Regions from separate parts of the Exiguobacterium sp. U13-1 genome, predicted to be linked through region 1. Evidence: riboswitches for the same ligand, from Rfam matches in the RefSeq annotation. Region 1 holds a riboswitch; each other region holds the start of a gene.
The links. A riboswitch is a leader RNA that binds a small molecule or an ion and turns the genes downstream of it on or off. The one in region 1 is predicted to bind S-adenosylmethionine.

Region 1 (7,741 bases):
GTGCGTGACGGACAGCGCTGCGACCATCGGGATCCCGAGATATAGGATCGAGACGCGGAGCTGACGTGAAATCGCAAAGACGATTGGAATCAAAAGAACGAGTCCGACTTCGAAGAAGAGTGCGATCCCGATGATGAATGAAGCGACGACGACCGCCCATTGGATGTTCTTTTCCCCGAATCGGGCGACAAGCGTCATCGCGATTCGCTGCGCCCCCCCGGCGTCAGCGATCAGCTTTCCAAGCATCGCACCAAGACCAAAGATTAGTGCGAGGTGACCAAGCGTTCCGCCGATACCGGCTTCAATCGTCTTGACGATCTGATCGAGCGGCATGCCGAGCAGTAATGCAACGCCAAAGGAAACGATGATGAGTGAGACAAACGTATTTAATTTCAACCCCATGATGAGAACGAGCAACGCAACGATCCCAATTCCTACGATGACTAATGGCATGATGACTTCCCCCAAAAGATTATGTTAGTTTTCTTCTTGAATCAAACTCCGTTGATACGAAGCGATTCGTTTGTGATCCTCGGACAATGTCCGGGCCAGACTAATGAAAATTGGTAAGAGCTGACGGTATTCATGCATCGCTTCTTCATTTGGTACATGGCGATGTGTTTCCCCGATCATCTCGGAGACGACTTCGAACGAATCGACTTCCCCAGTCGCATACAGTCCGAGAATACAAGCACCGAGACATGAACTTTCGAAACTTTCCGGAATGACGACTTCCGACTCGAAGATGTCCGCCATCATTTGGCGCCAGACTTCAGACCGGGCAAAGCCACCTGTTGCCTGAATCCGTGTCACGGGACCATCCATGCACTCGACGAGGGCGAGGAAGACGGTATACAGATTGTAGATGACACCCTCTAGTGCTGCCCGGATCATATGCTCTTTTTTGTGTGAGAGAGTCAGACCGAAGAACGAACCGCTGACATCCGGATTCCACAGTGGTGCTCGTTCGCCGGACAAGTAAGGATGGAACAATAGCCCGTCGGATCCTGGACGGACGCGTTCGGCAATCTTCGTCAGGACGGCGTACGGATCGATGCCGAGGCGTTTTGCTGTCTCGACTTCTGCTGAAGCGAGTTCATCTCGGATCCACCGTAAGACCATTCCGCCATTGTTGACAGGACCACCGATGACCCAGTGGTCCTCGGTCAGGGCGTAACAGAACGTTCGTCCTTTTTCATCGGTCTGTGGACGATCAATAATCGTTCGGATGGCGCCGCTTGTCCCGATCGTGATCGCAATTTCCCCTTTACGAATCGCGTTAACACCTAAGTTAGAAAGGACACCATCACTGGCACCGACTAGGAACGGCGTATCGATGGAAAGTCCCATTTGTCGTGCGTAATCGGCATTCAGTCCAGTACATGACGTCGTCGTCGGTACCGGCTCTGATAAGTAGCTCGCATCGATGCCAGCAACGTGTAACGCGCCCGTATCCCAGCCTAATTCATGAATATTGAAGAGACCGGTTGCTGAAGCAAGAGAGTGGTCAATGACATATCTGCCGAACAGTCTTTGGAACACGAACTCCTTGATCCCGACATATTTTTTCGTTTGAGCGTGGAGCTCCGGACGATCTTCGACGAGCCAACTGATTTTGCTGAGCGGTGACATCGGGTGGATCGGTGTCCCGGTCCGGTGATAGATCGATAGACCATATTGTTCCTTGATCTTGTTCGACCATGCTTCACTCCGACTGTCTGCCCACGTGATGCAGGCAGTCAATGGTTGATGCTGTGCGTCCATTGCGATCAAACTGTGCATGGCACTACTGAACGCGACGAACTTCGGTGACATGCTCGGATAACGCTTCGTGATCAAACGGATGGCTTCGAGTACAGCATCAAAAATTTCTTCCGGATCCTGCTCCGCCGTCGAGCGGTTCGGTGTATGGAGCGGGTAACCGACGTTCGTTTGTCCGATGACCTCTCCTTTTGTCGTAAATAAGACCGCTTTCGTACTCGTCGTTCCGATATCGACGCCTAACATGTATTCAGTCATGTGAATCGACTCCTTTCGACATCATTTGTTGCGTTTTCCAGAGATCTTCGACTTCCTGGACGTCATCAAAGTTCTGATGTAAGGAAGCGACCATCCGTTCACGATCCCCTGTCTCGATCGCTTCAATGTACAAGGCGTGGTTCGCGAGGATGCGTTCGAAGTCTTCGATGTCTTCCTCGAATCGTACCCGCATCGATAGGAGGATGAAACTTTCCATGACCGGTTTGAGATTTTGCCAAATCATGCTGACATATCCATGATCAATCGAGCGGATGATCGTTTCATGAAAAAGTACGTCCTGGAAGGAGAATTCATCGGCATCCTTATATTTGATGGCAACCTTCATCATTTCGAGAATCTTACTGAGTTCACGGACAAGTTCAGACCGTTCGATCTTAACGAGTCGTTCGAAGACGAACGTTTCGATGAGTAGCCGGACATCATAGATTTCCTGAATGTCGCGCTCGGACAAACCGACGACGACCGCTCCCATTCGCTCGAGACGAATCAATTGTTCGGATGCAAGGACCTTTAACGCATCGCGGACAGGCGAGCGACTGACTGAAAAATCAGAGGCTAATTTGTTCTCAGATAAAATGGTACCGCTTTCAATCTTTCCTGAAATGATGCGCATCCGTAGCTCGTGTGCGACACGATCTCCGGCGGAAGCTTTTGCTAACCACTTCAAGGGGTATAACAGTTCTGACATGGAATCACCTGATTTCTAAAGTGAGTATACTTGTATACAAGTTAGTATATACGTTTTTTTCTAAAATGCAAACGCTTAACTTAAAACGAATCGATCCACGCAGAAACCAGGAAATCGGTTCCAAATATGTTAGGGTGAAGGAGTAAGCAACGCACAGAACGGGTAAGGAGGAGGTAGTACATATGAACATGTTAGTTGTAGGTGCAGGGGCAGTTGGAGGATATTTCGGAGGTCGTCTTGCTGAGCAAGGAGAACAGGTGACCTTCCTTGTCCGTCCGAATCGATATGAACAACTACAAAAAACAGGACTACACATCACTAGTCCTCATGGTGATATCGCGATTACACCTCAGTTGATAACACGAGACATGCGACCGGATCGTGCATTTGATGTCATCTTGCTTTCGACGAAAGCCTATCACTTAGATGACGTCCTACAGGACCTTGCGCCATTCGTTTCGAGCGAGACGTACATCATTCCTTTGTTGAACGGCATGCAACACATACGACGGTTAACAGAAGTCTTTGGAGAAGATCGAGTACTAGGAGGTCTTTGCTTCATTGAGTCGACGCTTGATGCAGAAGGGCGCATTTTACAGACAAGCCCGTCCCATCGGCTGTTGTTTGGTTCACGAACCGGTAAACCAACAGCGCGTCTAGAGGAGATCGCAGCGTGTTTTGCGAAAGCGAAGGCACCAATGATGTACTCGATGCATATCATGGATGACATGTGGCAAAAGTATCTCTTCATTTCGACATTCGCCGGCGTGACGACGCTATTTCGCTCAGCTATTGGTCCGATTCGGCAAGAAGCTGTCGGGCGTCAAATGATCCTAGACGTCATGAAGGAAGCGAAACAGGCGATGGAAGAACAAGGCGCAGTCTTTAATGACGATGTAGAAGCGGTGCTGTTGAAACAGATGCATGGAATGGAAAACACGATGAAATCGTCGATGTTACGGGACATGGAAAAGGGTCAGCCCGTCGAAGTGGAACATTTTTTCAGTGCGTTATTGAAGCCTTCTACGACTGATCAGATGAATGCCTTGAAATTAGTCGAAGCGAATCTGCGCATGTATCTCAAAACGATTAAATAGTTACATTTTTCTATTTTAGAAAAATTATGGAGTAATGCAAATGTTTCGTTTTGATGACGAAAGACCTGTTTCCCTTAGGAATCGTTGACTTCCGAAATAAAATTCATCTATTCTTAATGAGATTGAAAAAAACTGATAATATATTTTTCCGTATTTTTTTTCTTGCGAGGACGAATGAAGCAGACGAGAGGGGAAGTTTATCCATTATGAAACGTATTATTATTCGTGCAGGTATGACACCATTCGAACAGTTCGATGCTCCTTATTTGATGAAACATAATTCCATTGGAGGAAACGTTGGAAATCTTATCTATCAATACAGTATCTTTCGGACGTTGATGACAGAAGGTACGACGATTACACCTGACTATTACTATTACGACGAAGAACGGGCAGACGAAATCAATGCCAACTTTGATCTTTATGTCATTCCGTTAGCGGACGCATTCCGAAAAGAATTCGTACCGACGTTACGGAAATATACACGTCTCATCAAAAAATTAAAGATTCCAGTCGTCGTCATCGGTGTAGGATTACGTGCACCGTTTGAACCAGACTTAGATGGTGGATTCCCATTCGATGAAGATGTTAAAGCATTCGTCAGTGCCGTTCTCGAGCGCTCAAGCATGCTTGGTCTTCGCGGAGAGATCACATCGAAATACTTAACACGTCTTGGTTTCCGCGAAGGGATCGATCATCGTGTCATTGGATGTCCTTCGATGTACGCGTTTGGTCGCGACTTGCACATCCGTGAAACGAACATCACACCTGAGTCGATGATTACGGTCAACTCGTCACGTTTGGCTCCACAAAACGTCCTTGATTTCATTACACGCGGAATGGAAGAATACCCGAATCATTACTTCATTCCCCAGTGGATGAAGGAACTGAAGTTAACGTACACAGGAACGCACCCGATCGCAGATCTTTCAGTGACGAACTATCCGGTGAAGATGTCGGATCCTGCTTATATGAATGATCGGGTCCGTTTCTTCTTGAACGCACAGACATGGTTCGATTTCATCGGACAAGCAGACCTTAGTTTTGGTGCGCGCTTGCACGGAAACATCACAGCGACGCTTGCGGGTACGCCGAGTATCCTCATTCCAAAAGATGCACGGATGCGCGAATTGACGGATTACCATCAATTGACGCACATTTGGGCGAACGACATCAAAGCGGATACACAATTATCCGACATCGTAGCCAACGCTGACTTCCAAAGTCCAGCACGTGTTCAAGCGCGTAACTTCGACAACTTCGTTGACTTCTTGAACGTGAATGATCTTGAGCATATCTATCAAGAGACGAACTATCCTGAGAATGTACCGTTTGACCGTCAAATGGCGCAAACTGAGTTGCTCCCACCAGTCCAGCCGATTTCTGGCGTAAGTCTTGAAGAAGCAGTCGCCCGTTTCGAACGGTTCTTCCCGGAACAAGAGAAGAAGATTGCGGATGCGCAAAAACAAACAAAAGCACAATTAGCTGAAAAAGATAAGAAAATCAAAGCATTGCAGAAACAAACAGGAACGGCTCAAAAGGATCAAGAGATTGCGGCGCTCAAAGCGCAACTGGCTGCCCAAACGAAGAAAATGAAACATCAGCAAGGGACATTGAACCGGAAAGCGGTTCGTGCAGCCTTGAAAACAGCGGATTTATTCGCCAAAAAATAAGACCTCCAAACATTCCGGAACGATACGATGCGGAATGTTTTTTGGGTAGAAGTATTCTGAATTGTGTTGACAATTCGAAAAAGACTTGATAGGGTTAGGAACAATTACATACTTATCCAGAGAGGTGGAGGGACTGGCCCTATGAAACCTCAGCAACAGGTCGAAAGATACTGTGCTAATTCCTGCGGGTGCTGCACCCGATCGATAAGATTTCCGAATTGTCGACCGACGCATCCGTGAGGATGCGTTTTTTGTTTGAAATAGGTGGAATGAGGAGGAAACGAATTCATGAAAACGAGTGGGGCTTTTCGACGCAAGATGGAATCACGTCATCTGATTATGCTGTCGTTAGGTGGTGTCATTGGAACAGGATTGTTTTTAAGTACAGGTTATACGTTAGAACAAGCAGGACGGGTCGGGACGATTTTGTCGTATTTGATTGGGGCAGTCGTCGTCTACTTAGTTATGTTAAGTCTCGGTGAACTCGCCGTGCACATGCCGGAAACCGGTTCATTTCATAAATACGCAACGAATTACATCGGACCCGGTACCGGTTACACAGTCGCCTGGCTCTACTGGCTGACGTGGACGGTCGCCCTTGGTTCAGAATTCACGGCAGCAGGTATTTTGATGCAACGTTGGTTCCCGTCGATTCCGGTGTGGGTGTTCAGCGCCTTATTCGCTGCGATGATCCTTGGTATCAACGTCTTGAAGGTCCGCGTGTTCGCTGAAGTCGAGTTTTGGTTTTCAGCGATTAAGGTCGTGACGATCATTGCTTTCATTTTACTTGGTGCGGGAGCGATCGTCGGCTTCATTCCACTGCAAGATGGTAGTCCGGCTCCATTCTTTTCTTCGTTAACCGAAGGCGGGTTGTTCCCAAATGGCGCTTTCGTCATCTTCATGACGATGCTTGCCGTGAACTTTGCTTACTCGGGAACGGAACTGATCGGTGTAGCAGCAGGTGAAGCAGTCGATCCGAAACGGACGATTCCGCTTGCGATCCGGACGACGATTTTACGACTGGTTCTCTTTTTCGTCGGTACGATCATCGTGTTAGCCGTCTTGTTGCCAACGGAAGGGAAAGGCGTACTCGAAAGTCCGTTCGTCGCCGTGTTTGAACGAATCGGAATTCCTTACGCAGCAGACGTGATGAACTTCGTCATTTTGACAGCGATCTTGTCGGCAGCGAACTCTGGACTTTACGCCGCCTCTCGGATGCTCTGGTCGCTTGCGAACGAACGCATGATTCCACGCTTCTTCGCCCAGGTGACGCCAAATGGGGTGCCACTACGAGCCGTATTGTTCAGCATGCTTGGCGGAGGACTTGCCTTGCTGTCTAGCATCTATGCAGCAGGAAGTGTCTATATTGCGCTCGTCTCGATTTCCGGTCTCGCTGTCGTCGTCGTTTGGATGAGTATCAGCGTTGCCCAGTATCGCTTCCGGAAACAATTCCTCCGTGAAGGGCATACGGTCGACGAATTGGTCTATCGCACACCACTCTTTCCATTCGTCCCGATCGTTGCTTTCGTCGTTTGTTTGATTTCCCTGATTGGTATCGGATTTGATCCGACCCAACGCATTGCCTTGTACTGTGGTATTCCATTCATCGTGATCTGTTATGTCGTTCATGCGTTCACGAATTCTTCTCAGAAACGGAGTGTTGAAGATGTCCCGAATCAAAAATCCAGTTGATCAACGATTACAGGAAGTTCCCTTTCTCATTTTAGATGGTGCCCTTGCAACCGAACTTGAACAGAAGGGATTCGACCTGAACGACCCGCTTTGGTCAGCACGTCTCTTAATCGAAGCACCGGAACAGATCGAACACGTCCATCGTGACTACTTTGAAGTAGGTGCCGATGTTGCCATCACTTCAAGCTATCAAGCAAGTATTGAAGGATTCAAGCAACGTCATATTAAGACAGAGGAAGCACAGGCGCTGATTCGAAAAACAGTCACCTTGGCGCAAAATGCACGCTCGCGTAGCGGAAAGAGTGACGCATTAATCGCGGGATCAGTGGGTCCTTATGGTGCCTACTTAGCAGATGGCTCTGAGTATCGCGGTCATTACGGGGTGTCAGCAGATGTGCTAGAAGCCTTTCACAGACCACGTATCGAAGCGTTGATTGAAGCAGGAGCGGATCTGCTGGCATTCGAGACGATTCCGTCGCTCGAGGAAGCGGTCGTGTTGTTCCGGATACTTGAAGCGTACCCAGAAGTGTCTGCTTGGCTGACGTTCTCGC
Region 2 (7,741 bases), 510 kb from region 1:
AAATCAACTCGATTTACGAACCGCGTTGGCAAGAGCATTTCCTCGGATTTAAATCGATGTAAGACAAAAAAGACGAATCCGTCGAAATCGACGGGTTCGTCTCTTCTTATCGCAATACGTTAAAATGTCATCTCGACGTATTTCGTTACTTGTCGATCCATCAAGTATAACTCGATCTGTTCACGGTAGGCTTTATAGTGATCGGATGCGATATGCGCTTCAAGTGCCTCTTCATCACGATACACTTCATACAGCATGAATTGATGCTCATCCTCGATCGATTGATGTAAGGAATAACGTAAGCACCCTTCTTCTTTTTGTGAGGCATGATAGACCGTTTGTAGAATCGGGAAGACTTGATCCGCAAGTCCTGCTTTGATTGTAAGTACAGCGTTGACGACGATTTCTCCCATGTTTCATTATCCCCTTTCGTGATTACCTGTATCTGTACCCATTTTCACGAAAAGACACACGTCAAAGGAGCCTGAAGATGCAAACTAAACTTTTTGAAGCACTTGAACAATTCGAACCCACGATGATCGCGTTACGTCGTGATTTTCATCGACATCCGGAACTCTCTTTCCAGGAAGTCCGCACACAAGAACGGATTGCAAACTTTTATGCGGAGCAGGGCATCCCTCACGAAACAGCCGTCGGAGGTCGTGGTGTCGTCGCGACGATCGAAGGCAAACAACCTGGTCCGACGATTGCTGTTCGTGCAGATTTTGATGCCTTACCGCTTCAAGAAGAGACGACACTCGCTTTCCGGTCGATTCACCCTGGTGTCATGCATGCATGTGGACACGATGGGCATACGGCGATGGTGATGGCCCTTGCTGCTACACTCTATCCATTACGGGATCAATTGCAAGGAACGATTCGAATCATCCACCAGCATGGTGAAGAGGTCTTTCCCGGTGGCGCGATCCAAATGATTGAAGCCGGTGTCCTCGAAGGCGTCGATGCGATCTTCGAGACACATCTCGAAAATGATTTACCGGTCGGTACGATCGGTTTTCGAGAAGGACATACATTATGCGCGATCGATGAATTCGAAATCATCGTTCACGGTCAAGGCGGGCATGCCCAGGCACCGCACAAAACAAAAGATGCGCTTGTCGCCGGTGCACAACTGGTCTGTAACCTCCAACACCTTGTCAGTCGACGGGTCGATCCGTTCGAACCCGCTGTCCTTGCGATCGGGTCCTTCCATGCGGGAACGGCTCCGAACATCGTCACAGGTGAAGCACGCATCGTCGGGGAGATTCGGACGTTCAACGAGACACTACGACATCAGCTCCGACAAGAAGTCGACCTTATCGCCAAAACAACGTGTGCCGGCATCGGTGCCACCTATTCGATTGACTTCACGACGGGTTACCCGGCGCTTTGGAATCATCCGGACGAGACAAAACTCGTTCAGGAAGCCGCTTCTTTCTTACCGGAAGCATCTGTCCGGTCACTCACACCGATGATGGCGGCGGATGACTTCGCACATTACTTAACGCACGTACCGGGTAGTTATTTCTTCACCGGCTCCGGATATACGGACGGTCGCGTCAATCATCCGCAACATCATCCGCAGTACGAGATCAACGAACAGGCGTTGTTGGTTGGTGCGAAAACACTCGGAGCGACCGTTTTACGTGCCTTGAAACCTAAGGATTGACTTTTTTTCTTTGTGAATGGTATCATCACAACAATGATAACGAATGACATCAACTTCATATACCCTTATCAAGAGTGGACCGAGAGATCTGGATCGATGACGTCCCAGCAACCTGCGCATAGCAAGGTGCTACGACCAGCAAAGCGAAAGCTTTGGTTGATAAAAAGCGGCGACTCCTTTTGCAACCAAGCGAAGGAGTCGTTTTCGTTTTTCTCGCTGTCAGACATACAATGGGAATTTCCCACGGAGAGGAAGATACGGATGGAAAAAGCAACATTTGCAGGTGGATGTTTTTGGTGTATGGTGACACCGTTTGAAGAATTACCAGGAATCGAGGGAATCGTATCAGGTTACATGGGTGGACACGTCGATCACCCGACATACGAGCAAGTTAAAACAGGAACGACAGGACATCTCGAAGTCGTTCAAATCACGTTTGATCCGAGTCTGTTCCCGTACGAGCGTCTGCTCGAACTCTACTGGCCACAAACGGATCCGACGGATGCAGACGGTCAGTTCCAAGATCGCGGCACGCAGTACGCACCAGCAATCTTCTATCATACGGATGCTCAGCATGAAGCAGCGATCGCTTCTCGTGACGCTCTTGCTGCAAGCAATCGTTTCAAACAACCGATCGTGACGCGGATCGATGCCGCTTCTGAGTTTTATCCGGCGGAAGAGTACCATCAAGACTTCCATAAGAAAAATCCAGAACACTATAAAAAAGATCGTGCTGCTTCTGGTCGCGATGCCTTCATCGAGCAAGAATGGAAAGATACGACGACGGTCTAATCACCTCGAACCATACACAGTAGCTGAGACTGATTTCAAGCATCTCGTTCTTCCCCTACTTTCCAGTAGAAAGTGGAGGATGACCGAGATGTCATTGGAGTCAGTTTTTTGTATGTAAACCAACTGCTTTGTCCTTTGCGTCACCCTTGCATAAATTTGTAATCGTTTACAAATGAAGCCTTTTGTTTTACGGTTAACAAAAATTAACCAGTTAAAAAGGAGATGATTGGATGGAACAAAAAGCGATTCATATACTGAGCAGCTATGAACAATTGAAGGTGATCAGTGATCCATTACGAACAAAAATTCTTATGTTTCTCGTCGAAAAACCGCATACGGTGCATCAGTTAGCCCACTTGCTGACGTTATCCCGCGCGAAGGTCCTTTATCATGTACGGGAACTTGAAAAGCATGACTTAATTCGCCTCGTCCGGACAGAAGAACAGGGCGGCAACTTGTTGAAATATTACCAAGCGATTGCCCGAGGATACATTCCTGCTGATCACCTTCTGAACTTCGTCGAGACAAAAGAGGCGACTCGGCAGTCGTATCTTGAGGTACTCGACCGGGCAAAGACACGCGTCCTTACGGCTCCGACAGCTGCTTTTGCTCCCGTATCTTCGAACGTCGAGGACTGGATGAGCTTATCGCTTCAAAAGGAACTAACGATGTCTGAAGCCGACTTTCAACGGTTTGCTACAAAATATCGTGCTTTATTAGACGAGTTCACACAGTCTCCACCTGACGAAAAAGATCAAAAGCACTTTTACATCATGACGACTGCTTTAGCAATTGATGAACCACTGTTTGAGAATGACGAGGTTTAAATCGGAGGTGCCCCATGCTACCTGTTGAAATGGATATGCAACACTCGCTGTTTAAAAATCGATCCTTTTTATTTTTATGGGGGTCCGGTATGTGCTCTGCCCTTTCGTTATCGATGTATCTGTTTGTTGAACAATGGTATGTCATCCATACGTTAAACCAAGCATCCTATCTTGGATTCGTCCTCATGGCTACCTTGTTACCCCGTATTTTTCTCATGTTATTCGGTGGCGTCTTATCCGATCGCTATAAACGTTCAACGATCATGCGTATCTCGAGCGGTCTACGGATCAGTTTCATTCTTTGTCTTCTCGTTTTACTTCATGCCGATCAGCTTACGTTGCTGACGATTTTAGGATTCGCCTTGCTGTTTGGTAGTGTGGATGCATTTTTTTCGCCGGCGAATGCTTCCTTACTGCCTACACTCGTTCCGAAAGAACAGCTCACTAAAGCCAATTCACTGATTCAGACATCTAATCAAATCGCCCTTTTTTCAGGTCCGATTCTTGGTGGAGTCATCCTCAGCTATTCCTCTTACTCGTACGTCTTTCTTGTGATTTTCGGGACACTCTGTCTGACACTTCTTTTCACGTATGGTATTCGTGAATCTAAGATCAAGCGATCGCTTCAGCATTCAGCGCTCTTCGAACTAAAAGAAGGGCTGCATTACGTCTTTCACTTTCAGCAACTCAAGCAGACACTTTTTCTTATCATCTGTGTCAATTTCTTTTTCTTTGGACCACTCTTACTCGGAATTCCACTACTCGTTCATGATGTGCTTCAGGGAAGTGCGATGGATTTAAGTTATATGCAAGGGGCTTATCAAATGGGAATGCTCGGAGGGGCGCTCTGGAGTGGTTTTGCGCAGATGAAAGAAATTAAGCTTACCTCATCGGTCCGATTGATTGGTGCCTTAGGTCTGCTTCTCTTCCTGCTTAGCCAAGCCCAGCAGATGTTGTTGTACCTGATCATCCTTTTATCACTTGGTGTCCTTTCTTCGATCATCAATATTCGCTTCATTACGTTCATCCAGTCTCAGTGTGCGGAACAGACGATGGGACGTGTCATGAGTGTCGTCAACGCAGCGTCAAACGGTCTCGTTCCATTATCTTACGCGCTCCTCTCGTTTTTACTGTCGTTTCACGTTTCGATCACGACGATCATGTTGTACAGTGGTCTTCTTATCCTTGTTTTCTCACTCTATTTCAGAAAACGTATTATTCAAGTAGAAGACTAGTCAAAAAAGACAGTGGATTGAAATTCCACTGTCCTCATTCTGCATTCGATTATTATGAAACACGTTCTACCTGATCCTTCGCCTTCTCTTCTGGTGCTACGACTTGATACCGCTTCAAGACAAAGATCCCGCATACCATGACGGCGAGACCGATGAGCTGACCGAACGATAAATCAATTTGTGGTAAACCGAACCAACCGAACGTATCGACAGCGAGAGCAAAGCTTAACTGCGAAATCAGAACGACAGAAATCGCGACGGATGGACCAAGCAACTGAATTCCACGCATGACACAAAAGACGACACCAACACCGACGAGTCCGCCGAACCAATAGAGCGGCGATACGTTTTGGATTTGCCCAATCGTTCCACCACGAAACAGGACATAGGTGACACTTGCTCCGACGAAACCGACGAAGAAGACCAGCGTCGTTGTCGCCCATGCACCGAACGCGTCACTCATCCGAGCATTCAGTACCGTCTGTAAACTGATCAACATCCCTGCCAACACGGCACACACGATGCCCATTACCATGTTCGTTCCTCCTTACTCATAGCTGTTACCGTTCGCCTTCTCGCGAATCCGCTCCAGATCGACGATGATGATTTTCCCGCGTCGTCGAACGAGAATCTCTTCTTCACATAATTTCGTGATGATACGGTTGAGATGACGATAACTCGTTCCAAGCCAGTCAGCGACGTCATGTAAGTTCGACGTCCGCATCTCCTGATAAAATAAACTGTCACTGGCTTCAGAAGCAATCGACAACAAATATCCCGCAAATCGCTCCTCGACGGTATACAACACATGGTGCGACGCTGATTTCGAGTCGGCATACCATTTTGCTGTGATCGTCCGTAATAGGAATTGCAGAAAGACGTTCGTCGTATTGTGCTCGCGTAAAATCGCATATGGCACGCTCAACACCTCGACGTCGGTCACCGCTTCGACCGTATTCAACACTTCCCGTTCATTGATGAATTCGGCGTCACCAATCACCGTCAGAGGTGTCTTGAATCGCAGAATCCGTTGTTTCCCTTCTGACGAGGCAGCAGAAATCTTGACCTTGCCTGCGACGATGAAGTACATCCGGTCAATCGATGCCCCTGTCGTACAGAGGAGTTCTCCTTTTTGGAAGGTTTCTTGACGCAACCAAGCGCGCGTCTCTTCCGTCAAAATCGTATCCAGTCCATACTGTTGAATGACGGTTTCCATGTTCATTCCCCCCTTTAGACAAGTGAGAAAATCGCAACTCCCGCAAGCATGAGACCCACACCAACCCACTGACCACGATTTCCTTGTTTTTTTAAGACACCGAACCATCCTTTTAAATCAATCAGAAAGGCACATAGAATCTGTGCGACGAGTAATAGACACATCGCCCATGTCATCCCGAGTTTTTGGATTGCTGTGAGTTCCGTTACAACGACTAGCACGCCAATCAAACCACCGCTCGCATAAATCCACGGTAACTGACGGAAGCCACCGATTTTCCGGTCTCGTACGAAACTGTAAATGACTAAACAACCCATCAAACCCACAAAGTGGACGATCAATACGGACAACCACGGTCCGACGCCTGTCGCAAGGCGCGCATTGAATATGCCTTGCAGGGCGATGAACAGACCGCTCATCAAAGCAAACACGACTCCTTGCACGTCATCTCCTCCTTTAATCTCTACACTAGAGTAGACCTTACTCGTGCCCTACTTGAAAAGGACAAATGTCCCATTTTCAAAAAAACATGAAAAAACCCGCTGTCCACAAGTGGAATCACGGGTCCCTCACTATATGCTCATGTCGTAAAACGAGTCGTCGTTTGTTTCAGCTGTTCCTCTGCTTCCGTCATCATGCGCGTAAACAACTCCGCAACAGTCGGCACGTCATGAATCAATCCCGCAACCAGTCCAGCGTTGACATACCCTTTCTCCTCATCGCCCTCAAGAGCACCTCTGATATGATACGACTCATTCGTCTGATCGAGAAAAGCAGCAGGTGTCTCTGCTGTGAGTCGTTCGACGTAAGGACCATCAAGGACACGTCGGACGAATCCGACGGAACGTCCGATGATGCGTGTATCGGTATCGGTCGCCTCCATTAAGTGCGCCTTGTATGCCGAATGAACCTTCGCCTCTTCCGTCGCGATCAACCGTGTTCCGAGTTGGGCGCCAGCCGCACCAAGTAACAGAACAGCTGCCAGTCCACGACCGTCACCGATTCCACCCGCTGCAAGGACGGGAAGGTTGACCCGGTCGACGAGCTGCGGAATCAAGGTCAGCGTCGTTAACTCGAGCGGCGAATTGATGCCTGCCGCTTCAACTCCCTCCGCTACGAGTACATCAGCACCTGCCTGTTCTGCCTTTAACGCCTGTTTGACCGAGGCGACGACGGCGATAGTTTTGATGCCGGCAGCTTGAAGTCGCTCTATGTACGGAGCCGGGTTTCCGGCCGACAAGGAGACGACCGGGACCTTTTCTGCAATCGCGAGATCAATCAGTGCTTCCGTATAGGGAGACACCCGAATCGCGATATTCAAGGCAAATGGTTGATCCGTCAGCATTCGTGTCTCGTGGATCCGCGACGCCACTTCATCGACCGACAATGTCCCGCACCCGAGCGTTCCGAGTCCTCCGGCATTCGACACCGCTGCCGTGAGTGCCGCATGACTAATGTTACCCATTCCTCCTTGGATCAAAGGATACCGAATTTTAAAGATCTCACAAATCGGAAACATGTCTTCCCTCCGTTCTCGCCTTCACGCACATGCTATACTGACATGGAATGAATAGTAATTCATCTTATTATAGAAACGAGGTCATTCTGTTATGAAAATTCCGTATCAATCGATTCATCCGAACGTCGCCTCCGATGTATTCATCGCTCCTGGTGCTTATCTGATCGGAGACGTGACGATCGGTTCCGAGTCTACCGTCTGGTTCAACGCTGTCTTACGCGGTGACGAAGGACCGATTACGATTGGGAAACGATGCAGTATCCAGGACAACGCGACGATTCATCTCTATGAAGGGGCACCCGTCGTCATTGAAGATGAAGTGACGGTCGGACATAACGCGATTTTACACGGTTGCAAAATCGGACGTCGTTCGATCGTCGGAATGGGTGCAACCGTTCTTGATCACGCAGACATCGGTGAAGAATGCATCATCGGGGCGAATACGTTGATTCCGTCGGGAAAAGTTTTCCCACCCCGTTCGCT
Region 3 (7,741 bases), 470 kb from region 1:
TGGGATCTTGCGACAGGCGAAAAATTGGATCATGTCGACTTCCCAGTCGCAAATCCGACGTGTCCGATTTTCTATGAAGATCGATTGCTCGTCACGACCGCTGCTAATGGAGATGATGCACCACACGCTGGTGCCGTCTTCGCCGTAACATTTGAATAATTCGTAGAGGAGGGATCATCTTTTTAGAGGTGATGCCTCTTTTTCCACACAATTCGTCTAGACGCATCTAAAAAAACAGACGATACTAAAGAAGAAGACTATTCATTTTTTGAAGGAGTGAAGCCGATGCGTGTCACGACAATCGAACGTTTACACCAATTGCAGACGACCCCATCCTTTTTCCCGGTCAACTGCTACCTGTTTGAAGAAGTAGACAGTTTAACATTGATTGATGCCGGACTCGGAATCAACGCAAAGGCGCTCTATCACTACATTCGACAGCAAGAGAAACCACTCGGTGCAATCATCCTGACTCATGCGCACGCCGATCATGTCGGCTCACTTGATTTCCTGGCGAACGCCTTCCCACTCGCTGAAGTCTGTATCAGTTACCGAGATGCTGCATTGCTCAGCGGGGATGAGACGCTACGAGAAGGTGAAACGACACCCTTAAAAGGGGGCATTCCGAAAAACATCAAAACGCGACCGGATCGATTACTCGAGAGTGGTCAACAAGTCGGTAGTCTCAGTGTCATCGCCTCACCCGGCCATACACCTGGCTCAATCTCGCTTTGGCATGAAGGAAGCCGGACCTTGATCGCTGGAGATGCTTTTCAGACGCAAGGTGGACTTGCCGTCTCCGGTGATGTCCGTTGGCAATTCCCGTTCCCCGCACTCGCGACATGGGATCCGGACGTTGCCCTTCGCTCAGCTGATCAACTGACGGAACTGTCTCCAGATATTCTTGCCGTCGGACACGGTCCCCTCATTCTCGGACCGAGTTACGAGATGCGACAAGCCGTCGATCGATTCACTCAGGTCTTACAGACGAAAAAATCATCACCTTTCAAATAATATACGCATATGAAAAACATCCGCGAACGTGTTCCTGATATGTCGCGGATGTTTTTTCGTTCAACAGACGACTCACTTCTGTTCTGTAACAGTATAACGGTAGACGCGTGCTTCATAGGGACGCAAGATATCCGGGCTATCCGGATAGTTTGATACGAGCAATTTTTCATGTGGTAAAACGAGGGCAGTCTGCATCGGTTCATCATGCACGTTGAGGACGATCCGCCAGACCTCTCCCTCTAGTTCCCGCTCATAGATATAGAGATATGGATCATGGAGTGCTAAGTCTCGGTACGTACCGTAGACCATAATCGGATGATCCTTTCGCATCTGAATCAACGATCGGTAAAAAGCAAGCACGGACGATGGATCGGCTTCTGCCTGCGCGACATTGATGTCTGTATAATTCGGATTGACCGCTAACCATGGTTTCCCACTCGTAAAACCGGCTTCATGCGTGTCGTCCCACTGCATCGGCGTGCGGGAGTTATCGCGGGCGAGTAACTGCATCGATGAGAGTACGACCTCCGGGTCCTCTCCACCAGCAACGCGTTCTTCGTATCGATTGCGAAAGGCGACGTCTTGATAGAGCGATGGATCTGAGAAACGAATCCCCGTCATGCCGATTTCTTCTCCTTGGTACACGTACGGAATGCCAGGTAACGTATGCAACATCAAACCGAGTAATTTCGCACTCTCGACCCGGTACCGTTCACTGCCGAATCGCGTCACTTGTCGCGTATGATCATGGTTGTTGAGGAACTGTGAATTGACACCTAGTGGGTATAAGACGTCGTACCAGCGTTTCTGAATTTCCTTGAATCGTAAGAGATCCATTGCCTCCATGTCGTCCGCGATTTCGAAGTGAAACAGCGTCCGAAGTTCTTCTCGTTCTTCACTGACATATAACAGACCGTCTTCCGGACCAACGAACGGAATCTCACCGACTGTGAATAAATCTTTTCCCGCAAGGACGTTCGCATGCATCTCCTGCAGGAAGTCATGCACGCCTGGCTGATTTCCAAGGTACGATAGATCAAACGGATTGGCGACATCCTCGAACGACCGTTTTTTGATCAAGTTGATGACATCCATCCGGAAGCCGTCAATCCCTTGAGCGATCCACCAGTTCATCATATCGTAGATCGCTTGCCTCACAGCTGGGTGCTCCCAGTTTAAGTCTGGCTGTTCTTTTGCGAAGGAATGAAAATAATACTGCCCGCGCTCTTCACTCCACGTCCACGGGCTTGGCGCAAAGTAGGAGCGCCAATTGTTTGGAGGCGTATCTTTCGTGCCATCCTGCCAGATATACCAGTCTTCCTTATCGTTGATCCGCTCCCGCGACTGACGGAACCAGTCATGCTGGTCACTTGTATGGTTCACGACTAAATCGAGAATGACCTTCAATCCACGGGCATGAGCGGTCGTGATCAACTCCTGTAGATCTCCCATCGTTCCGGCTTTTTCCATGATCCCGTAATAATCGGCAATATCATAACCGTTATCGACGTCCGGTGAACGATAACATGGATTCAACCAGACGACATCGACACCTAGTGAAGCGATGTAATCAAGCTTGTCGATGACACCTCGCAAATCACCGATCCCATCCCCGTTCGAATCTTTAAAGCTACGCCAGTAGACTTGATAGACGACCGCCTCTTTCCAGTTAGCTCGCTTCATCTCCTCACTCCTCTCCCTACTCTTTATTCCCGCTCCACTTATCTGTACCTGTTTATCCGACAATTTTTTTGAATTTCGAAAAAGTTCTTTTCTTTTGACTGAATATTCGTTATCCTTGACGACAATACCACGAAGGAGGCATTCATCCATGAAACATTTCGCTCCATCCATCGCCATTGATCGGCTTCCTGCTCCCGTTTTCGCTGAGCTCGCAAACCGAATCGGTGCTGTAAAAGCTGCCGGACACGATGTCATCACACTTGGTCAAGGAACACCCGATCAAACGACGCCCGTACATATTCTCGATGCGTTAAAACAAGCCATCGACGAGCCAACGAACCTTCAATATCCACCGTTTCGTGGCCATGATTTTCTAAAACAAGCCGTCGCCAGCTTTTATGCGACTGAATTCGGCGTCACGATCGATCCGGCAACGGAAGTCGCGATTCTCCTCGGCAGTAAAGCCGGAATCGTCGCCTTACCGCAGACGATCGTCAACCCTGGAGAAGGTGTCATCGTCCCCGATCCAGGATACCCGGATTACCTGTCTGGCGCCGCACTTGCTGGCGCATTCCCGATTACGCTTCCGTTGCTCGAGAAAAACGGTTTCTTACCCGATTACGACTTACTTGATACGACGGATGTCGAGCGTGCCCGGATGTTGTTCCTCAACTACCCGAGTAATCCGACAGGCGCTACGGCGACGGCAGAAGCCTTCGAACAGACAGTCGCTTTCGCCGATGCCCATGATATCTGTGTCGTCCATGACTTAGCATACGGCGGCATCAGTTTCGATGGTCCGACGCGAAGTTTCCTGCAAACGGAAGGTGCAAAAGACGTCGGGATCGAGCTATTCTCACTCTCAAAACGCTTCAACATGTCAGGCTTCCGGATTGCCTTCGCAATCGGAAATTCGTCCGTCATCTCAAGCATCGAGACGTATCAGGAACATCTTTACGTCAGTGCCTTCACACCGATTCAACATGCTGCGACCGTCGCTCTGACGAGTGACCAGACATGTGTCCGTGAGTTAAGTAGCTTGTATGAAACACGACGTGATGCATTGTTCGCAAAACTTGATGCGATCGGTTGGAGTGGACCACGTCCGGGCGGTTCCTTCTTCGTCTGGCTGCCTGTTCCTGAAGGTTACACGTCCCAGAGCTTCACCGATCATCTGCTTGACGAAGCACATGTCGCCGTGACGCCTGGATCATTCTTCGGCGAATACGGTGAAGGCTACGTCCGGATCAGTCTGATTGCTGATGTCGAACGATTGGAAGAGGCCGTCGACCGAATCGGAACGCTCAACCTATTCCGGACACCTGTTGCGGAATAATTCAAAAAAAATATTTGACAGATGGGAATCATTTCCGTTAAAGTAAATCCCAACAGCATAACTACTTATCGAGAGCGACCGAGGGATTAGGCCCAACGACGTCCGGCAACCACCTATCAGGAACGGTGCCACATCCTACAGAATGGATTTCATTCTGAGAGATAAGTTACGAAATCTTACACTTTCGTCGCTTTTTTCTGGTTGCTCTGCTACTAGGAAAAAGCGACTTTTTTTGTACAAGGAGATGAGCGGATGATTGAATTCAAACAGATTACAAAACGGTTCGTCCGAGACCGGACTCCGATTTTCGCATTACGAGATGTTGATTTGACGATTCAAAAAGGAGAAATCTTCGGGATCATCGGTGAATCCGGTGCCGGTAAAAGTACATTGCTTCGCCTGATCAACGGGCTCGAGCACCCGACACAAGGAACCGTCAAGGTCGACGGTGTCTCGCTCGGCGGGATGTCAAAAGCGGACTTACGTCAACTTCGTTTGCGGACAGGGATGATTTTTCAACATTTCCAATTGATCCAGTCGCGCAACGTCGCGGATAACATCGCTTTTGCACTCAAGGCTGCTGGCGTCAAACGAGCAGATTTCCCGGAGCGCATTCGCGAACTCGTCTCGCTCGTCGGACTTGAAGGATTTGAGACGAACTTCCCGAGTCAATTAAGCGGTGGGCAGAAACAGCGCGTTGGGATTGCCCGGGCACTCGCAAACAATCCGACCGTTTTGTTATGTGATGAAGCGACATCAGCTCTTGACCCGGTCACGACGCTTCAGATTCTTGATTTGTTAAAAGATTTGAATGAACGACTCGGATTGACGATCGTCCTCATCACGCATGAAATCGATGTCGTCAAACAGATTTGTCATCGTGTCGCCGTCATGTCGCAAGGGGAAGTCGTCGAAGTCGCCTCTACCTATGACTTGTTCAGCCAAGCCAAACATCCGGTGACGCAACATTATGTCGACACGGCGTTACAAATCGAGCTACCGGAACGCATCTTACAAGCGACACCGGGAAAAATCATCCGCTTGCAGTTCACAGGCGAGAAGACCGGCGAGAGTACGTTATCAGAAGCAATCCGCCGTTACGATATCTCAGTCAGCATCTTGCACGGCAAGGTCGACTACATTCAAGACGTCGCCTTCGGTGTCCTGATTGTCAGCTTGACGGGATCATCCGACCAAATCGCTCCTGCCCTCGACTGGCTCGCGACGGAACTTCACGCACTCGAGGTGATTCAGGATGTGGCTTGATCGTATTCAAACGATGTTACCTGAGCTCTTGAAGGCACTCGGCGAGACAGCATGGATGGTCGGAATTTCACTCGCCTTCGCATTGGTCGTCGGGATTCCGCTCGGGATTCTCTTGTTCGTCACCGACCGCGGATTATTTTTTCAAAACCTTGCCGTCCGACGTGTTCTTGATTTCGTCGTCAACATCGTCCGGTCGCTACCGTTCATCATCTTGCTAGTTGCCCTCATTCCGTTAACGAAGTTCTTGCTCGACAATACGATTGGTCCGACGGCAGCATCCGTCAGCCTCAGTGTCGCAGCGATTCCGTTTCTCGCGCGACTCGTCGAAACATCACTACGTGAGATTCCGCCCGGTTTGATTGAAGCAGCGGAAGCGTGCGGGGCAAAACCATTACGAATCATCGTCAGCGTCCTTTTACCGGAAGCACTTCCCGGCATCATTCAAGGCATCACATTAACGACGATCAGTCTGATCGGCTTCTCGGCGATGGCTGGTATCGTCGGCGGCGGTGGTGTTGGTGACCTCGCGATCCGTTTCGGTTACTATCGCTACGATAATCTCATCATGATCGTGACGATCGTCGTGCTCATCGTTATCGTTCAAAGTATTCAAGCACTTGGCAATCAACTGGCGCGAAAAACAGATAAACGCTAATCATACATACAAAGGGAGAGTGGAATCATGAAAAAACGATATGCCTTTTTAGCAACAGCCTTACTCGGTGCAGGAGTCCTCGCGGGATGTGGAGACAGCAGTGCTGATGAAAAAGACAAGACGATCAAGATTGGTGCGACGAGTGGTCCGTATAGCGACATGGTCAAACAAGCGATCCAGCCACAACTCGAAAAGAAAGGCTATAAAGTCGAAATCGTCGAGTTCAGCGATTACATCCAACCGAACATCGCCCTCGGTAGCGGAAACATCGACGCCAACTTGTTCCAACACTCGATCTATCTCAAGACGTTTTCTAAAGAAAAGAACCTCGATTTAAAAGGACTCATCACGGTCCCGACAGCACCGATGGGACTATACAGCAAGACAGCGAAGACACTCGACGACGTCAAGACCGGTGCTGAAGTCGCGACGCCGAATGATCCGACGAACCAAGCACGAGCACTGAACCTCTTGGCAGAACAAGGCTGGATTGAACTTAAGCCGGATGTCGATCCACTGACCGTTTCCGAGAAAGATATCGTCAAGAATCCGAAGAAACTCGTCATCAAACCACTCGAAGCGGCTCAATTGCCACGTGCTGTCGAAAGTGTCGATATCTCAGCTGTTCCAGGGAACTTCGCGCTTGCTGCGAAATTCGACTTACTCGATGCGTTAGCGCTTGAGACGATGGACGAACAATACCGTAACCTCGTCGCTGTCCAAACGAAAGATGCGGACAAACAAGTCGCAAAAGACTTAAAAGCAGCCGTCGAATCGGACGCCTTCAATACAGTCATCGAAAAATCATTTAAAGGCTTCAGCAAGCCTGAATGGGCAAATTGATTCAAAAAACGACCGACATTCAATGAGATTACCTCTCCTTGAATGTCGGTCGTTTTGTGTTAAAACCGATACCACATCTGTTCTTCATCATGATACATATCATCGATTTTCAGCGCCCGTGGTTCAATCGCGTATGATTCAAAACCAAGTGAGCGATATAACGCTTTAGCAGCTTCATTCGTCCGGACGACCGAGAGATGGACTTGCTCAATCACAGGACGCTGCTTTAATGTACGACGTAATGCCTCTTGTACGAGTTGTCGTCCGACCTGTTGCTTTCGAGTGCGTGGCGTGACGTACATCGCAAATAGATTCGCCCGATGTTTCATCTTCACTGGCTCTAAACAGACGATGGTGACGACACCGACGAGTTCTCCTTCATGAAACGCACCGAACGTCGATACCTGTTCACTTTTGAGACGCGTTGCGTACTGTTCGACCGGTCGATCTTTTTCTGCTTCATAATCAGAACCGAATGCTTCCGGATGATTCTGCAACGCCTCTAATCGTAACGCCTTATACAGTACTGCATCTTCTGCCGTCAATTGACGTATTTCCAACTGTTCCACCTCCTACCTGTATTATAGAATGAACTAACTCATAAAAAAGAGGACGACATCGAGCGATATCGTCCTCCATTCTTCTATTAAGGTGTTCGGAAATTAATCGTGAAGTACGGTGAATCATCTCGGAATGCTACACCGACATCCGCCTGCTTGAAGCTCTTTTGAAGGATGTTATCGCGGTGTCCTTTTGAGTTCATCAAGCCCCAATGCGCCGCAAAGACATTCGGATAACCCATCGAGAGATTCTCACCGGCTCCCATGAACTTGATACCGCCTTGTTCCATTCGATCGAACGGATCGCGACCTTGTGGATCTGTATGCGAGAAGAAATTATTCTTCGCCATGTTCTCGCTGTGACCGCGTGTGACCGGCTTCAGT
Region 4 (7,741 bases), 680 kb from region 1:
TGGTATATTCATAACAACTTCTAGAAATGCATTATAGGAAGTCTAGCAGAGATGATCGTTCAATACGATTCAAGTCCTGAACCCTTTCTCCCATCCTAAGCCGGTGTATTGTTTCCCCTTAAGTCGTCCCCCAAAGACGAAGCGGTGCAATGAACAGGTGGTGGATCGAAAGGACTGATCAGGAAGTGAACGTAAGCTGGCGATCATGTCGAACAGGCGCCGTCCTCCACGCGGAAGAGCGAACAATTCCGAATGGAGCTGGGTTTTCCTTCGTAGCATTTCTAACCACATTATTCGTGTTGTCGGTTCGCCGGCAACGCCTTTTTTTGTTTTCTGGAAGTTTTTCGAGCCGGTCGCTTGCCAGGATAGCATCTCCTTGCTACAATGCGAATAAGGAAAATTACTTTAATTCATATCCGATTACTCGGAATTAACTGGTGAGATGGAGGACGACAAGGCATGACAGTACGTTTTATGGATGTTTTCACAGAATGGGCATCGACGTATGACGAGACAGTAACCGGACACGATCCGGAGTATAAAGAGGTTTTTCGTCGATACGATGAGATTTTGGATACAGTAGCGGATAAAGCGCAGTCGCCGGTCATTGAATTCGGAGCAGGCACAGGGAACCTGACACAACGTCTTCTGGCACGTCACGACGCCGTACTCGCCGTCGAACCAAGTCCGGAAATGCGGGCGATCCTGAAGGAAAAGATTCCATCGCTTGATGTACAGGATGGTCACTTCCTCTCGTTCGAAGCGAAGGAAGCACGCAGTTTCGTCTCCACGTATGCGTTTCATCATCTAACGGATGAGGAAAAGGGAGAAGCAATCGAACTGATGGCATCACATTTACCGGCAGACGGAAAAATCGTCTACGCGGATACGATGTTCGTCTCAGAAGAGGCACGCTTGCAAACGATACGCGAAGCACGTGCTCAAGGGTTCGATGCGTTAGCGGAAGATCTCGAACGCGAGTTCTACCCTTTGATTCCAGTCATGGAAGAATTGTTTACAGCACGGGGATTCACTGTTAAATTTATACAATACAATCACTTCGTCTGGCTCGTAGAAGCCGAGAAAATGGGGGAATAAATCATGGCACTTCAAAAAATGAACGTCGAAAGCTTTAACCTGGATCACACGAAAGTCAAAGCACCTTATATCCGCGTCGCGGGTTATAAAGAAGGTAAAGTCGACCAAGTCGTCAAATACGATATCCGTTTCACGCAACCAAACGTTGAGCAAATGCCGATGCGTGCGATGCACACACTCGAGCACTTACTTGCTGAAAACATCCGCAACTACTCGGATGATGTCATTGATGTCTCGCCAATGGGATGCCAAACAGGTTTCTACATGGCGATGATGAACTTCGACTCGGTCGAAAAAATGAGCGAACTCGTTGAGAAAACATTGAATGACGTCCTCGCAGCAGAAGAGATTCCAGCGCAAAACGAAGTCCAATGTGGATTTGCGAGCGCACATGACCTCAAAGGAGCGAAGCACTATGCCGAGAAAATGCTTGCCGGTCGTGATGAATGGGACATCGTCTTCGGATGATCGCGAACAACGTCCGCGACCTCGTCGGAAACACACCACTCTACGAGATCACTTCATTCGATTTGCCTGCTGGTACGCGCATTTTGGCGAAGCTCGAATGGATGAACCCTGGGGGCAGCGTCAAAGACCGCCTTGGCATTCAACTCGTTGATGCAGCAATCGAAAACGGACATGTGACACCAGGCGGTACGATCATCGAGCCGACAGCCGGGAATACCGGCATCGGCTTGGCGCTCGCCGCTAAAAAATACGATCTCCAAGTCATCTGTGTCGTTCCGGAAAAATTCAGTCAGGAAAAGCAGACGTTGATGCGGGCACTCGGCGCAACCGTCGTCAACACGCCAACTGAACTCGATATGCAAGGGGCGATCGACCGGGCAAAAGAACTCGGTCAGGAAATTCCGAACAGTTACGTTCCGTTACAATTCGAAAACGAAGAGAACCCAGTCACGTATCAGCGGACACTCGGTCCTGAGCTGATTGCGGACTTGCCGCACATCGACTGGTTCGTTGCCGGTTGTGGTTCAGGTGGTACGTTCGCCGGAACAGCGGACTTCTTAAAACAACGTCTCGGTACAAAAGCAGCAATCGTCGAACCGGAAGGCTCCGTCTTAAACGGTGGTCCAGCCGGTCCGCACAAGACGGAAGGCATTGGAACAGCAAAATGGCCAAGTCTCGTTCCGCGTGAACTCGTTGACGAGATTCATACGATTTCTGACCGTGATGCGTTTGATGCGGTCCATACACTCGCCGCTCGCGAAGGATTACTCGTTGGTAGTTCAGCAGGTGCAGCGCTCGTTGCTGCGCTTGATATCGCAAAGCGTCACCCCGGCAGTACGATCGTCACCGTCTTCGCAGACAGTGCCGAACGCTATTTAAGCCAACAAATCTTTGAAAAGGTGGACGAAACTCATGCGTAAGAAGACAGCATTGATTCATGGAGGAACAGGTGTCGACCGGGCAACAGGAGCCGTCACACCACCGATCTATCAAACAAGCACATACAAGCAGGATAAAATCGGTCAACTCAAGGACGGATATGAATACTCACGAACAGCGAACCCGACACGGACGAGCATCGAACGATTGATTGCAGATCTTGAAGGCGGCGCACGTGGTTTTGCCTTCGGTTCTGGGATGGCAGCAATCCATGCCGTCTTCCATTTGCTTGAGTCTGGTGATCACATCGTCATGACAGATGACGTCTATGGTGGTACGTTCCGCTTGATGCAACGCGTCTTACCGAAGTTCAACATCCAAGTGACATTCGTCGATACGACGGACCTTGCAGCGACGGAAGCAGCGATTCAAGACAACACGAAGATCGTTTACGTTGAAACACCGACGAACCCGTTGTTGAAAGTAACGGACATCGAAGCAATCGCAACAATCGCAAAACGTCACGATCTTAAACTCGTCGTCGACAACACGTTCGCGACACCATATCATCAACAACCACTCGCACTCGGTGCAGACATCGTCTTGCACAGTGCGACAAAATACATCGGCGGACACTCGGACGTCGTCGCTGGACTTGTCGTCGTCAAAGATGATGCGCTCGGCGAAGAGATGCACTTCATCCAAAACTCGACAGGCGGCGTGCTTGGACCGCAAGACAGCTTCTTGCTCGTCCGTGGTCTTCGTACACTCGGTATCCGGATGGATGCGATCGAAGAGACAGCACATGATCTCGTCGCGTTCTTACAAGCGCAAGATATCGTCTCGAACATCTTCTACCCAGGACTTGCATCGCATCCTGGTCACGAGATCCAAGCGAAACAAGCGACTGGATTTGGTGGGATGATCAGCTTTGATGTCGGTTCAGCAGCGAACGCAGAAAAACTCGTCGAGGCGACACATTTCTTCACACTTGCTGAGAGTCTTGGTGCCGTCGAGAGTCTGATTTCGGTTCCGGCACGGATGACGCACGCGTCGATCCCGGCAGAACGTCGGGCAGAACTCGGCATCACGGACGGTCTCGTCCGGATTTCAGTTGGACTTGAGGATGCGGAAGATTTGAAAGAAGACTTAACACGTGCTTTCACGTTCCTCGAAAAAGTTTCTGAAAAAACTGTTTGACAACAAAAATAACCCCTGCTAATATTCAGAATATATTCTACAAACTTAATACCGAAACTCTTATCGAGAGTGGTGGAGGGACTGGCCCGATGAAACCCGGCAACCGCGGATCTAATCCGAAGTGGTGCTAATTCCAGCAGACAAAAGTCTGGGAGATGAGAGCAAATGGTTTTGTGTACTGAAAAGTGCGCGCGTTTGCTCTAAAACGCGCGCACTTTTTTATTTAGGAGGGACAGTAGTGATTCGTTTACAAGACGTAGGAAAGATTTATCGCTCAAAGCGCGGAGCAGTCGAAGCCGTCGCGAATGTTGATCTGACAATCGAGCGCGGCGAAATTTTTGGAATAATCGGTTATTCCGGAGCAGGGAAATCGACCCTGATCCGATTACTGAATATGCTCGAAGCACCAACGAGTGGTTCGATCCAAATCGATGGTGTCGAAATGACATCACTGAAACCAAAAGAATTACGAGGCGTCCGCAAGAATGTCTCAATGGTATTCCAGCACTTCAACTTACTTTGGTCACGAACAGTCGAGGAGAACATCATGTTCCCGCTCGAACTCGGTGGCTTTCCAAAAGCTCGCCGCAAGGAACGGGTTGCGGAACTGATTCAACTCGTTGGTCTTGACGGACGAGAAAAAGCTTACCCATCGCAATTATCCGGCGGTCAAAAGCAACGTGTTGGTATCGCTCGGGCACTGGCATCGAACCCAGACGTTCTCTTATGTGACGAGGCAACCAGTGCACTCGACCCGAAGACGACGGACTCGATCCTTGAATTACTCGTCGACATCAACCAGAAACTGAAACTGACGATCGTCTTGATCACACACGAGATGCACGTCATTCAAAAAATCTGTCACCGGGTCGCCGTCATGGAAGCCGGTAAAATCGTTGAGCAAGGTCCGGTCGCGGAAGTCTTCCGTCACCCGAAACAAGCGATGACGAAAGAATTCGTCAAACAATTGACGTCGCCGTCAGAAAACGAGTTAACGTTCGCGAAACTACGCGAACGGTACCCAACCGGTAAAATCGTTCAGTTGACGTTCGTCGGATCGACAGCGGAAAGCCCGATCCTCGCGGAAGTCATGAAGGATTCACCGGTCCTGTTCAATATCATCGGCGGAAACGTCGGTCAATCACAGGAAGGGGCACTCGGTACACTGTTCATTCAGTTGATTGGGGAAACAGAAGCAACACAAGCGGTCATCACGAAGCTTCAAGCCAGTGATGTTGAAGTGGAGGTGGATCACCGATGATTTCATTCTTTGACAACCTAGACTGGGACATGGTGTGGGAAGCGACAGGCAGTACCGTCTATATGACGGCAATCGCTGGGGTTTCGACATTCGTTCTCGGTTTGATCATTGGTCTATTATTGTATGCAACAAACGAAGAGTTATTATTCAAGAATCGGGCGTTTTATTCAATCTTGAGCTTGGTCGTCAACGTTTTCCGTTCGATTCCGTTCATCATCTTACTGATCTTATTGATTCCATTCACGACAGCAATCGTCGGTTCGTTCCTCGGACCAACGGCAGCATTACCGGCACTGATCTTCGGTGCTGCACCGTTCTACGGTCGGATGGTTGAACTCGCGTTACGCGAAGTCGATAAAGGTGTCATCGAGGCAGCTGAATCGATGGGCGCGACGAAGTTCCAGATCATCTATAAAGTCTTAATCCCGGAAGCGTTGCCTGCCATCGTTTCTGGTATCACGGTCACACTCGTCTCACTTGTCGGTTATACGGCAATGGCCGGAGTAGTCGGCGGAGGTGGACTTGGGGACATGGCCTTCATCGAAGGATTCCAGCGTTCTCAAAACGATGTCATCGTCATTGCGACACTCTTAATCTTAGCGATCGTCTTCGTCATCCAAATCATTGGTGACTTGCTGATCCGTGCAATCGATAAACGTTAATTCAAATTTTATTCATATTGGAGGAATCATTCATGAAAGTTTGGAAAAAATTCGTAGGTACTGCCGCTGTATCCGTTTTAGCAATCAGCCTTGCTGCATGTGGTGAAAAATCATCAGGATCAGGTAGCGACGACAAAACACTCGTCGTTGGTGCATCAAACGTACCGCACGCTGAGATTCTTGAGCACGTTAAAAAAGAATACGAAGCAAAAGGTTACAAGCTTGAAATCAAGAAGTTCCAAGATTACGTACTTCCGAACAAAGCGCTCGCTTCAAAAGAAATCGATGCAAACTACTTCCAGCACGTACCGTATCTCGAGCAACAAGAGAAAGAAAACAAATCATATAAGTTCGCGAACGCAGGTGGCGTTCACGTTGAACCACTCGGTATCTACTCGAAGAAATACAAGTCACTCGATAAGTTGCCAAACGGTGCAACGATCCTGACGAGCTCAAACGTCGCGGAACGCGGTCGTGTCTTGACGTTCCTTCAAAACGAAGGATTGATTAAACTCAAAGACGGTAAAACGACAGATGCACAACTCGGTGATATCGCGGAGAACCCGAAGAAACTCAAGTTCAAGACGAACATCGAAGCATCACTTCTTCCGCAAGCCTACAAAAACAATGAAGGCGACGCCGTCCTCATCAACACGAACTATGCGATCGATAACGGTCTGAACCCGTTGAAAGATGCGATCGCATCAGAAGATGAGTCGTCACCATACGTCAACATCATCGTCACACGTGACGGCGATGAGAAAGACAAGCGTGTCACAGCACTTCTTGACGTTCTGCACGAGAAGAAAAACCAAGATTGGATCCTCGACAAGTACAAAGGTGCGGTCGTTCCAGTCAGCAAATAAGTTCACCGAAACCGGCATCCTTCCTATATAATGGAAGGATGCTTTTCATTTGTCTGAAACAGGGGTTAGGGGGAATCATATGCAACGCATTCGTCAACTGCATCCGTTGACACTCGGGGTCTTGTTTGGAACGTTTTTCTCGCGTCTCGGAACATTCATCACGATGCCGTTCTTCGCCATCTACATGACGACCGTCCTGAAGTTTGACCCGATCGATGTCGGCTGGGTCCTCAGTATCTCAGCGATCGCGAGTCTCGTCATGAGCTTCATCGGTGGTACATTGTCGGACCGGTATGGACGACGGGCGATGATGCTCGCCGGAACGATTGGGTTTGCGATCGTCTTCATCGCACTGGCACAAGTCGAGACATTTTGGGCGTTCTTTATCCTCAGTGCCTTGAATGGTGTCTGTCGCTCGATTTTTGAGCCATCCGCTCGTGCCTTGATCAGTGATACGACGGACGAAGCGAACCGATTGTTCGTCTTCAATATCCGTTACGCGATGATCAACATCGCAGCAGCGATCGGGCCGGGAATCGCCTTACTGCTGAGTGCGGGGAACACGTCCGCGACGTTTTACATCACGGCGTTCGTCTATATCGTATACGGGGTGATGATTGGATTCTTATTCAAACGCCATCCGATCACCGAGACGCACGGTGGCAAGAAGGTCTCGTTCGGAGCGACGGTTCGTCTGTTACGGACGGACATCGCCTTTACACTCGCACTCGCCGGCATTATCTTCGGGGTCTTTGGTTACAGCCAGTTCAACTCGACCTTGCCACAGTTCTTGACGGAGACGTCACTGCTTGAAGGCGGAAAGACACTCTATGCGATCTTGATCACGATCAATGCGATCACCGTCTTGATCGTCCAATATCCGATCATGAAGTTCGGTGTCAAAACGTCACCGCTCGTCTCGATCACGACCGGGATTGCGACAGTTGCGATCGGATTGTTCATCATCGGTAATGTGAGTTCAATTTGGCTGATGGTTGTCGCGATGGTTATCTTCACGTGCGGGGAAGTCATGATGTTCACGATGACCGACATCTTGACCGATCGGTTTGCCAAACCGGAATTACGGGGCAGTTATTTCGGGGCGATGGGCTTGACGTCGATCGGACAATCCATCGGTCCGATCGCTGGAGGACATTTGTTAAGTTTATATGGAGCGGACCGTCCGTTACCGATTTTCGGGATATTAGCGGGCTTGACATTATTCGGAATACCACTACTCTTACTGTCACAACGGATTCATCGGGGTTCGACGATCGAGGAACTGGAGGAACCGGTGAAACTTTCGA

Region 2: another riboswitch for S-adenosylmethionine. It lies ahead of msrA (peptide-methionine (S)-S-oxide reductase MsrA); the one in region 1 lies ahead of ESP131_RS01900 (amino acid permease).
Region 3: another riboswitch for S-adenosylmethionine. It lies ahead of ESP131_RS16020 (methionine ABC transporter ATP-binding protein); the one in region 1 lies ahead of ESP131_RS01900 (amino acid permease).
Region 4: another riboswitch for S-adenosylmethionine. It lies ahead of ESP131_RS15025 (methionine ABC transporter ATP-binding protein); the one in region 1 lies ahead of ESP131_RS01900 (amino acid permease).

What each region holds. Positions count from the first base shown of each region.
Region 1 is NZ_CP015731.1:362,120-369,860, reverse strand. Features, by position in the region: gene ESP131_RS01925 (GntP family permease) at 1-453, opposite strand, end outside; gene gntK (gluconokinase) at 478-2,019, opposite strand; gene ESP131_RS01915 (GntR family transcriptional regulator) at 2,012-2,728, opposite strand; gene ESP131_RS01910 (ketopantoate reductase family protein) at 2,911-3,825, shown strand; gene ESP131_RS01905 (polysaccharide pyruvyl transferase family protein) at 4,032-5,498, shown strand; SAM riboswitch class I at 5,608-5,709, shown strand; gene ESP131_RS01900 (amino acid permease) at 5,787-7,190, shown strand; gene mmuM (homocysteine S-methyltransferase) at 7,165-7,741, shown strand, end outside.
Region 2 is NZ_CP015731.1:868,998-876,738, reverse strand. Features, by position in the region: gene ESP131_RS04555 (C40 family peptidase) at 1-62, shown strand, start outside; gene ESP131_RS04550 (putative quinol monooxygenase) at 120-413, opposite strand; gene ESP131_RS04545 (M20 metallopeptidase family protein) at 491-1,669, shown strand; SAM riboswitch class I at 1,732-1,835, shown strand; gene msrA (peptide-methionine (S)-S-oxide reductase MsrA) at 1,931-2,461, shown strand; gene ESP131_RS04535 (winged helix-turn-helix domain-containing protein) at 2,692-3,288, shown strand; gene ESP131_RS04530 (MFS transporter) at 3,303-4,523, shown strand; gene ESP131_RS04525 (DMT family transporter) at 4,576-5,058, opposite strand; gene ESP131_RS04520 (Crp/Fnr family transcriptional regulator) at 5,071-5,739, opposite strand; gene ESP131_RS04515 (DMT family transporter) at 5,754-6,182, opposite strand; gene ESP131_RS04510 (NAD(P)H-dependent flavin oxidoreductase) at 6,320-7,258, opposite strand; gene ESP131_RS04505 (gamma carbonic anhydrase family protein) at 7,350-7,741, shown strand, end outside.
Region 3 is NZ_CP015731.1:3,100,460-3,108,200, forward strand. Features, by position in the region: gene ESP131_RS16000 (SMP-30/gluconolactonase/LRE family protein) at 1-159, shown strand, start outside; gene ESP131_RS16005 (MBL fold metallo-hydrolase) at 286-1,014, shown strand; gene ESP131_RS16010 (alpha-glucosidase) at 1,087-2,697, opposite strand; gene ESP131_RS16015 (aminotransferase class I/II-fold pyridoxal phosphate-dependent enzyme) at 2,846-4,033, shown strand; SAM riboswitch class I at 4,096-4,201, shown strand; gene ESP131_RS16020 (methionine ABC transporter ATP-binding protein) at 4,286-5,299, shown strand; gene ESP131_RS16025 (methionine ABC transporter permease) at 5,289-5,954, shown strand; gene ESP131_RS16030 (MetQ/NlpA family ABC transporter substrate-binding protein) at 5,982-6,797, shown strand; gene ESP131_RS16035 (GNAT family N-acetyltransferase) at 6,857-7,357, opposite strand; gene ESP131_RS16040 (CAP domain-containing protein) at 7,444-7,741, opposite strand, start outside.
Region 4 is NZ_CP015731.1:2,895,187-2,902,927, reverse strand. Features, by position in the region: gene ESP131_RS15045 (class I SAM-dependent methyltransferase) at 460-1,098, shown strand; gene ESP131_RS15040 (S-ribosylhomocysteine lyase) at 1,102-1,566, shown strand; gene ESP131_RS15035 (PLP-dependent cysteine synthase family protein) at 1,563-2,486, shown strand; gene ESP131_RS15030 (bifunctional cystathionine gamma-lyase/homocysteine desulfhydrase) at 2,479-3,645, shown strand; SAM riboswitch class I at 3,703-3,807, shown strand; gene ESP131_RS15025 (methionine ABC transporter ATP-binding protein) at 3,884-4,906, shown strand; gene ESP131_RS15020 (methionine ABC transporter permease) at 4,903-5,568, shown strand; gene ESP131_RS15015 (MetQ/NlpA family ABC transporter substrate-binding protein) at 5,601-6,434, shown strand; gene ESP131_RS15010 (MDR family MFS transporter) at 6,514-7,741, shown strand, end outside.